2 regions of the Ensifer sp. 1H6 genome follow, and region 1 is predicted to be linked to the other one. Evidence: predicted binding sites of a transcription regulator. Region 1 holds the regulator's gene; the other holds the start of a gene.

Region 1 (4,851 bases):
GATCAGCTGCCAGCGCCACGCTTTGAGGCGGGCGCCGGAAAATCGAAAACGCCAACGCACCTCACGCCAATCTTTGTGCCTTCATTGCCACAGCTTGAGCACCAGTGCTCGCCTTTCGCAAAGAACTGTTGAACACGGCACAGTGCCCGGCATGCTTGCTGGACTTCGGAACGAAAGCACGGTTCACATCGTTAACCAAACCATCGCCGCCACCTCTGATCTAGTGGACGTTCACCGTGCTTGCAGCCTTGCTTATCGCCTCGATTATCGCATCGCCTAACATCGCCCTCAGCGCTGCCACGGTCGACGACCTGCAAGCCGACTTCGAAACGGCCGTGCCCTGCCAGCAGATAGACGGCCGGAACGTTTGGAAGGGAACGATCGCCTACTACATCCAGTCCTTCGTCTATCAAGGCGACACGCCGGTCGCGACCGAAGCGGCCGACGCTGTGCTGCCGGAGGACAACTCCGCGGAAACCGTCAAGGAATTCGAGGACGCCTGCTCCGCGACGCAGCCGGCCTGATTCAGGCCTCCTCTAGCAGATCGCCCATCGATATTTCTGCTGATCCCTTGATGGCAGGCTATTTCCACTGCGTCCCATCGGCCGCGGCGCAACCGTGCGGCGGGTGTCCGTTGCCAAATGTCAGCTTCAGCCGGTCACAACCCCATTGATTGAGCGGCCCGGGCATCGCCGCATTCAACGCGATACCAACTTCGTCAAACGGGCTCTGCTTGTTATCCACGTATTGATACCAGCGAAACCCAAGGATCGCGGTCGCGGCGACAACGATGGTCAGCAAGATTTGAATCAGCTTCGTCATTAAACCCTCATTCCATAAACGGAAGGAGGCATATCAGCCTCGCGCGGCGCGTGCAGCGACGAGTTGGTCAATCTGCGCTTGATTGAACCAACATTCACAGAATTTTAGGCACTTGCGGAACACATATGGAACAGATAGTGTCTGTTCTTGATTTGTTTCACGCCTCTGGAGCGACTTGCCATGCTGACCCGCAAGCAACAGGAATTGCTTCTTTTCATCCATGAACGAATGAAGGAGTCCGGTGTACCGCCGTCCTTCGACGAGATGAAGGATGCACTCGACCTGGCATCCAAGTCGGGCATTCACCGGCTGATCACAGCGCTCGAGGAACGCGGCTTCATACGCCGGCTTCCCAACCGCGCCCGAGCGCTCGAAGTCATCAAACTGCCGGAAGCCTATGCTGCGAGCGCGCAGCCCCGTCGCGGGTTTTCGCCGAGCGTCATCGAGGGTAGCCTTGGCAAACCGCCCGCCCCTGCCCCCGCGGCGAAAACGCTGCCGGTTGCCGACAACAGCTCCGTGTCGGTTCCAGTGATGGGCCGCATTGCCGCCGGCGTGCCGATCTCGGCGATACAGAACAACACCCACGACATTACCGTGCCGCTCGATATGATCGGCAGCGGCGAGCACTACGCCCTTGAAGTGAAGGGTGATTCGATGATCGAGGCCGGCATTTTCGATGGCGATACGGTGATCATCCGCAATGCCACCACGGCCAATCCCGGCGATATCATCGTGGCACTAGTCGATGACGAGGAAGCAACGTTGAAACGCTTCCGGCGCAAGGGCGCTTCAATTGCTCTAGAGGCCGCCAACCCGGCCTATGAGACGCGCATCTTCGGGCCTGACCGGGTCAAGATTCAGGGCAAGCTCGTCGGCTTGATCCGCCGCTACCACTAAGCCCGTCTCACGCCAGCGCAATTCGAGGAAAAGTGCGGAGCGGTTTTCCGCCAGGAAATGCGTAAAAACAAATAGATAGAGCGCCTAGTGACTCCGTTTAAACCGGAAACGCTCTAGCCGCCTTCATGCCGGCCAGCCGCTCTCTTACTTCAACGTCTCGCCACATAGGGTAGCGAGACGGAGATTTTCGGATCGAGTGTTTTTCACGCTCGACGGATTTTACTCGTGAATCGAGTACTCGCCCAACTCGCAGAGATCCTGCTTGTCTTCAGTCGTGTCGAGACCGGAACCTTCTTCGAATTCAAAGCGCATGTCGTATTTGCAGACATCACGTCCGTCGGCGATGGTAATTTCCATGCTTTCGCCCGGATTAAGCACCTGCCGCCCGAAGACGTCGTCTTCCCACTGATCAACACCGACCGGCGATGTGTAGAAGTTCGTCAAAACGGCATTCGTCTTGTTCTTAAGCTGAAAGACGAGATCCTCAGCGCTTGCGGTGGCCGTCGTTACGGCAAGAATGGCAAGAGCAGTCAGGGCGATCTTATATTTCATTTTATGTCTTTTCCTCCATTGTTGGCTTTGTTTGACACTACCTATACGGGTCGCGCTGTTGGGATATTCATTCCCAGTTCTGTCTAGAGACAATATTTTCAGCACTGACAATAGTGACCGAATCACCATTTCGGGGCGCGTCCTCGCAAGGCCATGTCGTTGGCGACTGCGGACGTTCGCAAACTGGCGGGCAAGCGCAGCCCGGTCGAATTGCGCTTTGAAAACAGTGGTTGGCTGCGATGCGGGCAGCCTCGCTGCGCGTGTTGGACGCGCCGCATTGGCCCATGTTCCTTGCCCCCCGAAAACCGTACCTGCGTGCCGGCAGCATGTCCTTTGCGCAGGCACGCACAGCGTTTCACTTTCGACAATCGGGCTGCTATTGACGGAGAACCGCTTTAGCCAATCGCGCAGGCGCTGGGTGACTTGTTGCTTTCATCGTGCGAGGGGCTGAATCACGCGCTCGCCCGCCCTATCTACGTCACACTTTCGTTGACGCTCGCAACGAGCACGCGGCCGCTTACGCCACCGATGGCCGGTATTTCGACCGCCTTCGGATCTGCGTTCGCCTTGAACCTCGCGTGGGGCGTCGACCGCCAGCGGCATTCGCCGCTGCCAAACCTGTTGAGCGTGTGGCCGATGGCGCTCAATTCTCCTGAACGGAAACCCCGTCCTGGCCAATCTTGATCTCTACGCCGGTCGGTTTTGTTTCCTCGCGGTAGACATAGGCGCCGAGACCAATGACGGCGACGGCGAGCATGGCAATGATCAGATAGAGCCCATTACGGTTCATTCAGCAATTCCTCGCTTGGGTACGGTATGGGTAACTAGGTTCGTACCCAAGAAAGGCAACGGTGCGACGCGGACTGTTCGCTCCTCGCGCGGATGATGCAGGACGGATGCGAACGGCCGTAGGCTTTTTCTCCGCACGATCCGTTGGCCGAGCGCTCTTGCGACGCATCGGCTCGGGCCGCGGAACGTCCCCGACGTGGAGCACGAAAGCGTGCTGGCGCACGTATCGGGCACTTGGTCTGAATATGTGCCCGATGCGCGACGAGACGCCTCGTACCCCGCGCCTGAGCCCAATCGGCTGATGGCCCTACAACGAACGGCCTCAACGGGAGTGCGGTCCTCTGGATTGAGACTGCCCCCGAATGCGCTTGAGCACAAGCAACCCACCTCATAAGAAAGCTCATCAAATGCGCTTCAAAATCAGATGGATGATTGGATGAATCTCGATGTTCAGAACCTTGACGGAGCCTGCCACTGCGGAACGGTTCGCTTCAATGTGAAACTGAAGAGCGGCCTCCGCACCGCCCGCCGTTGCACTTGCTCCTATTGCCAGTTGAAGGGCGCGGTTGCCGTCTCTGCCGCCAAGGACGGGGTCACGGTTCTCTCCGGCGGCGAGGCACTCACCAAATATCAGTTCAACACGAAGGCTGCAGAGCATTACTTCTGCTCGAAGTGCGGCATCTACACATTCCACAAGCCGCGCGCGAACCCGGATTTCTACGGCGTCAACGCCGCGTGCCTTGAAGGCATAAGCCCATTCGATTTCGAGGAGCTACCGGTGAACGACGGCATCAACCACCCGATGGACACGAAGGGATCGACCGGCCCAAGGCTCGCAGGAACGCTCAAGTTTATCCCGGCGGAGTGACGACAGGCGCGGCTGGCAGGACGCCGGCCGCAGCCGTTCAAACTGCTGCACCCTGAATGAGGGGGGCGTTCGTTGCGCCGCCAAGACGTCGAAGATCTACTCGCGGAACGCGAACGGGCGCGCTTGACGAGGCAGAGTGTTGCCAGAAGCAATGGGGATGGAATCGGCAATCTGCTGCTTGGATCGAACGTCGAAGAGGGAGATAACGGGAACCAATTGCCACACCAAGAAGAATGTGTGGCAGCAGATGAAATCCTGCAGTCCAAATAGCGAAACTAATTCAACTACTTAGGAGTGGCTTTGGAGGCCTCGCCCGGAATTGAACCGGGGTACAAGGATTTGCAGTCCTCTGCGTCACCACTCCGCCACGAGGCCTCATCGACTGAGATTATCAAGTCGTGGCGAGCGTTTAGAATGAATATAGAAAGAGCGCAAGAGGGGATTTCTGAAAAACGTCCTCAGGCATTTCTGAAATTCCATCTTTCTCCAACTCTTCCACAGGCTTACCGATCCGGCCCCATAACGGATCGCCGCGAACCCCTTCGACGACAGGCGGCGGGCGCTATACGGCAGCGTCCGACACGAGGCAATTGGATGGATTTACCATTTCGACAGACGGCCCGAATCTTCCGTCCAACCCTTCTTCCGACGTCGCGGGGCGCTGCTACCTTGTACACCGTTTCACGGTAAAGCTACCTTGCACCAAGATTCTTCAGGGAATTGGACGTTGAATCCAGAGTTGATCATCTACCCAAGCTCATACTGACGGTAGTTTTCTGTGGAATGTGCATTGCGGTCGCAATCTGGCGTCTATTCCAGCTCGCGGTGACCGGCCGATTGGACATGTCGCCAATTTTCCCGAACCTTAAGGCAGATTTCCGAGCCAATCCCATCAAGCTGCTTCTAGCAAGCTCTCTTGTTGT
Region 2 (4,851 bases), on a different contig from region 1:
GACGTTACCTTCCTCAGTAATCGACCTGCATGAAATAAAGCCCGTCGGGCGGCGCCACCGGACCGCAGGCCTTGCGGTCGCGCGCTTCGAGTGCCGCCTGCAGCTCGTCCGGCGTCCATTTGCCTTCGCCAACCAGCTTCAGCGAGCCGGCGAAGGAACGGATCTGATTGTGCAGGAAGCTCTGCGCCGTGGCGCGAATTTCGATCAGATTGCCGGTGCGAGAGACATCCAGCCGGTCGAGCGTGCGCATCGGGCTTGTCGCCTGGCAATGGACGGAGCGGAAGGTGGTGAAGTCGTGGTGGCCGACGAGCCGTTGCGCGCCTTCATGCATCGCCTCGTGATCGAGCGGCTTCGTCACCCACCAGGCACGCTTCGCCTCCAGCGCCAGCCGCGACGGACGGCAGATGATGCGGTAGAGATAATGCCGGCGCAGCGCCGAAAACCGTGCGTCGAAGGCGTCTGTGACTTCCTGGGCGTCGAGGATCGAGACGCCCTCGCCGGCCATGCCCAGATGCGCGTTCAGCGCATTGCGCAGCGTGTGAGGTTTCCACTCGCGCGTCAGGTCCGCATGCGCCACCTGCCCGACGGCATGAACGCCGGAATCGGTCCGCCCGGCACCGCGGATCGAGACGGTTTCGCCGGTCAAGGACAGGATCGCTTTTTCGATCGCGCCCTGGACGGAAGCGCCGTTGTCCTGGCGCTGCCAGCCGACATAGTTGGAGCCGTCATATTCGACGATCAGTCGAAAGCGCGGCATCAGCCGACCCTCGTGCCGGCGGCGATGGGCGTACCGCGCAGGAAATCGGCAACACTGAGAGCCTTGCCGCCTGCCCGCTGCAGCCGCGTCGGCCGCACGGCACCGTCGCTGCAGGCAATGGTGAGAGTGTCGTCGAGCACCGTTCCGGCGGTTCCTGCCGCCGTCACGCGCTCGGAGTTCAAAACCTTGATGCGCTCCGGCTTGCCGGCGATCTCGAGCTCAAACCAGGCGCCGGGAAAAGGCGACAGGCCGCGAATATGGTCGTGCACTTCGCGCGCGGTCCTCGCAAAATCGATGCGAGTCTCGGCCTTGCTGATCTTGGCGGCGTAGACGACGCCCTCGCCCGCCTGCTCGGTCAGTGGCAGGTCATCGGCCTCAAGCTTGCCGATCGCTTCCTTCATCAGGTTAGCGCCGACCTGCATCAGCCGGTCATGCAGCTCGCCCGCCGTCATCGTCTCGCCGATCTGCACCGCCTTGGTGAGCGCGACCGGGCCTGTGTCCAACCCCTTGTCCATCTTCATCACCATCATGCCGGTCTCATGGTCGCCGGCCATGATGGCACGCTGGATGGGAGCCGCACCACGCCAGCGCGGCAAGAGCGAGGCATGGCCATTATAGCAGCCGAGCCGCGTTCCGGTCAGGATCGCTTCCGGCAACAGCAGGCCATAGGCGACGACAACGGCAACGTCAGCATTGAAATCACGGAAGGTCTGGCGATCGGCTTCGTCCTTGAAGTTGACGGGCGTGAGCACGGGAACGCCGAGCAGCTCGGCCGCCTGGTGCACCGGCGACTTCTGCAGGTCGAGCCCGCGCCGTCCGCCGGGCCGCGGCGGCTGGGTATAGACGGCAACGATCTCGTGACCTGCCCCTGCGAGTGCGGCAAGCGTCGGTACGGAAAATTCCGGCGTTCCCATGAAGATGATGCGAAGCGACAAGGCGGATACTCCGACCGTTTGAAATCAGGCCCCTTCAAACGGGTTTACGCGCCTCAAATCAAGCCCCTCAACGACAAAGCGCCTGCGGGCGCTTTCCTCGGGATCAGATCGCCTTGGCGCCGCGGGTCTTTGCAGCCTTGGTGAACCTGCGGATCACCATGTCCCGCTTGAGCTTGGAGATGTGGTCAATGAACAGCACGCCGTTCAAGTGATCGATCTCATGCTGCAGGCAGGTCGCCAGCAGGCCGTCGGCCTTGACGATCTGTTCCTTGCCGTCACGGTCGAGGTGCTTGACGGTGACCTCCGCCGGACGCTCCACCTCGGCATAATAATCCGGAATGGAGAGGCAGCCTTCTTCATAGACCGAGAACGCGTCGGACGAAGCGACGATTTCGGGATTGATGAAAACGTGCGGGGTCTTCTCGTCGCCTTCCTTGGAGACGTCGAGAACCAGCATGCGTTTCGCCACGCCGATCTGGATGGCGGCGAGCCCGATACCCGGGGCGTCATACATCGTCTCGAGCATATCGTCGGCCAGGCGACGGATGTCGGCATCGATGGTTTCGATCGGGGTCGAGACCTGACGCAGAACAGGATCGGGAAGGATGATAAGCGGCTTGATCGTCATATCGCTCCCATAACCGATCTTTCCATCCGGGTGCAAGAAAATTGGCGCGCACGCTACGGGCATCGCGGCAATGTCGTCTCCCGTTAACCGCGCCGGGTAAATGTTCTCGTTTTGATCTGGTCTTCAAAAAAGAATCTGTTAGGCTTGCCGCATGGAACCTGCGCCAATTTCGTTTGACCAGCCTGTTTTTCTCATCGGCACCGTGCCGGTCACTGTCGCCCATCTCTGCATGGTTCTGGCCGTGCTGGCGATTGGCTTCGTGCTGATGACCGTTTCGCGGCGGCGGCGGGCGGGCGACGACGAGCGTCACGAGCAGATGGCCATGCTGCTGGCAGCGCAGACGGAAATGCAGGGCCGCATCGCGGCAATGGCCGACGTGTTCGGCAGCCGCCAGGCGGAACTGAACCAGACGCTGAGCCAGCGGATCGATGGCATGACGCACCGGATCGGCGCCTCGATCAGCGAGCAGACCAAGGCGACGCACGAAAACCTGCGGCGATTGCAGGAGCGCCTGGCAGTGATCGACACCGCCCAGAACAACATCCAGTCGCTGGCCAAGGACATGGCCGGGCTGCAGGCCATCCTTTCGAACAAGCAGACACGCGGCGCCTTCGGCCAGTCGCGTATGGAAACGATCGTCGCCGACGGCCTGCCGATGGGCGCCTTTGCCTTCCAGACGACGCTTTCCAACGGCGCCCGGCCGGACTGCACCATCCGCATGCCGAACGACCAACCGCCGCTGGTGATTGACGCGAAGTTTCCGCTGGAGGCCTGGAACGGCATGCGGGACGCTGCAACGCCTGAGCGCCGGCAACAGATGGTGCAACTGTTCCGCCGCGACATGGAGGTGCATGTCCGCGATATCGCCAGCAAGTACCTGATCCCCGGCGAGACGCAGGAGACGGCTTTCCTCTTCGTTCCCTCGGAATCGATCTTCGCTGAAATCCACGAGCATTTCGAAGCGATCGTCCAGAAGGCGCATCGCCAGCGGATCGTCATCGTCTCGCCGTCGCTGCTGCTCCTGTCGATCCAGGTGATCCAGTCGATCCTCCGTGACGCCCGCATGCGCGAGCAGGCGCATCTCATCCAGGGGGAAGTGGGGCGGCTGATGGAGGACTTGACGCGCCTCGACGAACGGGTCCGCAAGCTGCAGGGTCACTTCGCCATGAGCCAGAAGGATGTCGAAGAGATCCTCATCTCCTCGGGCAAGCTTTCCCGCCGCGGCGCCAAGATCGAAGCGCTGGAACTTGAGGCGGAAGGTGCGGCACGACCGGAAGAACCGCGCCATGCCGTCGACAATCGCGTCGGGCAATTGCGCCTCAGGGTGGTTGACGAGGACTGACGGTCTCGGGCACTCTCCGGCCAAAATCAGCAATTCGACGGGACATCTTCACATGATCACTGTTTTTGGGTCCATCAATATGGACCTGATCGCCACGACCGCGCGTCTGCCGAAGCCGGGCGAAACCGTTGCCGGCTCGGGCTTTTCGACTGCCGCCGGTGGCAAGGGCGCCAATCAGGCGCTGGCCGCACGGCGTGCCGGCGCCATCGTTCACATGGCCGGCGCCGTCGGCTCGGACAGCTTTGCCGACGGCGCGCTCGAATTGCTGCGGGAGGCCGGCGCCGACCTGTCCTTGACCAAAACCGTCGAGGAGCCGACGGGCACGGCCCATATCCTCGTCGGCGGTGAAGGCGAGAATGTCATTGTCGTCGTTGCCAGCGCCAACGCAACGGTCAACGAAGCCGATGCAGTTGCCGCCGTTGGTGGCCTGAACGCCGGCGACACCCTGATGCTGCAGCTGGAGATACCGGCAGCGTCGGTGGAAAAGGCGCTCTCGGAAGCCCGGCGCAAGGGCATTCGCTCCGTCATCAATATCGCGCCCCTGACCCCGGAAGCGGCCCGCCTCGGCCGGCTGGCCGATATCGTCATCGCCAACGAGACGGAGTTCGAACTTTTGGCCGGCAAGACCGGGATCGAAGGTCACGAACGCGAAGAGGCAATGAGAAAGCTGCACGCCGAAACCGGCCACACAGTCATCGTCACGCTGGGCGCGGAAGGCGTCATCGCCGTGCACGAAGGCGAGGTCCATCGCGCCCGCGGCCTAAAGATCGACCCGGTCGATACCGTCGGTGCCGGCGATACGTTCTGCGGTTACCTGGCTGCAAGCCTCGACGAGAAGCTCGCATTTCCCGACGCGCTCCGACGCGCCGCGGTGGCGGGTTCACTCGCCTGCCTGAAGCGCGGCGCCCAGCCCTCGATCCCGCTTGCCTCGGAAGTCGAGCCGCGCATCTAAGGGCCTGATCCGATCTTGAAGTGCGTTGCGATCGTTCGATTGCCGCACTTCAAAGCTCTCGCTTTTGCCGATGTCGTTATCGCAAATAGCTGCACACTTTTCCGGGCAGACTTTGACGCCCGTCGCGCGACCTGGTTTGAACGGCGAGGCTTTCCGTTCCTGCTGTGCCGAAAGCGCCCTTTCAGCGGGCAACGACCCTGAAAATCACTCTTCGACAGCCTTTGCGCAATCCGGACA

What was found. Region 1 encodes LexA, which represses DNA repair genes until DNA is damaged. Its sites were predicted from a motif close to TGTTCNNNNTGTGTTCNG; they were not measured.
Region 2: the regulator LexA is predicted to act here: its motif matches at 2,422-2,439, upstream of BKP54_RS09610 (DNA recombination protein RmuC).

What each region holds. Positions count from the first base shown of each region.
Region 1 is NZ_MOAI01000002.1:22,417-27,267, reverse strand. Features, by position in the region: gene BKP54_RS03025 (hypothetical protein) at 237-524, shown strand; gene BKP54_RS03020 (hypothetical protein) at 583-822, opposite strand; gene lexA (transcriptional repressor LexA) at 1,003-1,719, shown strand; gene BKP54_RS03010 (hypothetical protein) at 1,939-2,271, opposite strand; gene BKP54_RS34880 (hypothetical protein) at 2,915-3,061, opposite strand; gene BKP54_RS03005 (GFA family protein) at 3,497-3,928, shown strand; tRNA gene BKP54_RS03000 (tRNA-Cys) at 4,230-4,303, opposite strand.
Region 2 is NZ_MOAI01000006.1:184,396-189,246, reverse strand. Features, by position in the region: gene truA (tRNA pseudouridine(38-40) synthase TruA) at 14-757, opposite strand; gene fmt (methionyl-tRNA formyltransferase) at 757-1,692, opposite strand; gene def (peptide deformylase) at 1,796-2,320, opposite strand; gene BKP54_RS09610 (DNA recombination protein RmuC) at 2,472-3,662, shown strand; gene BKP54_RS09605 (ribokinase) at 3,715-4,614, shown strand.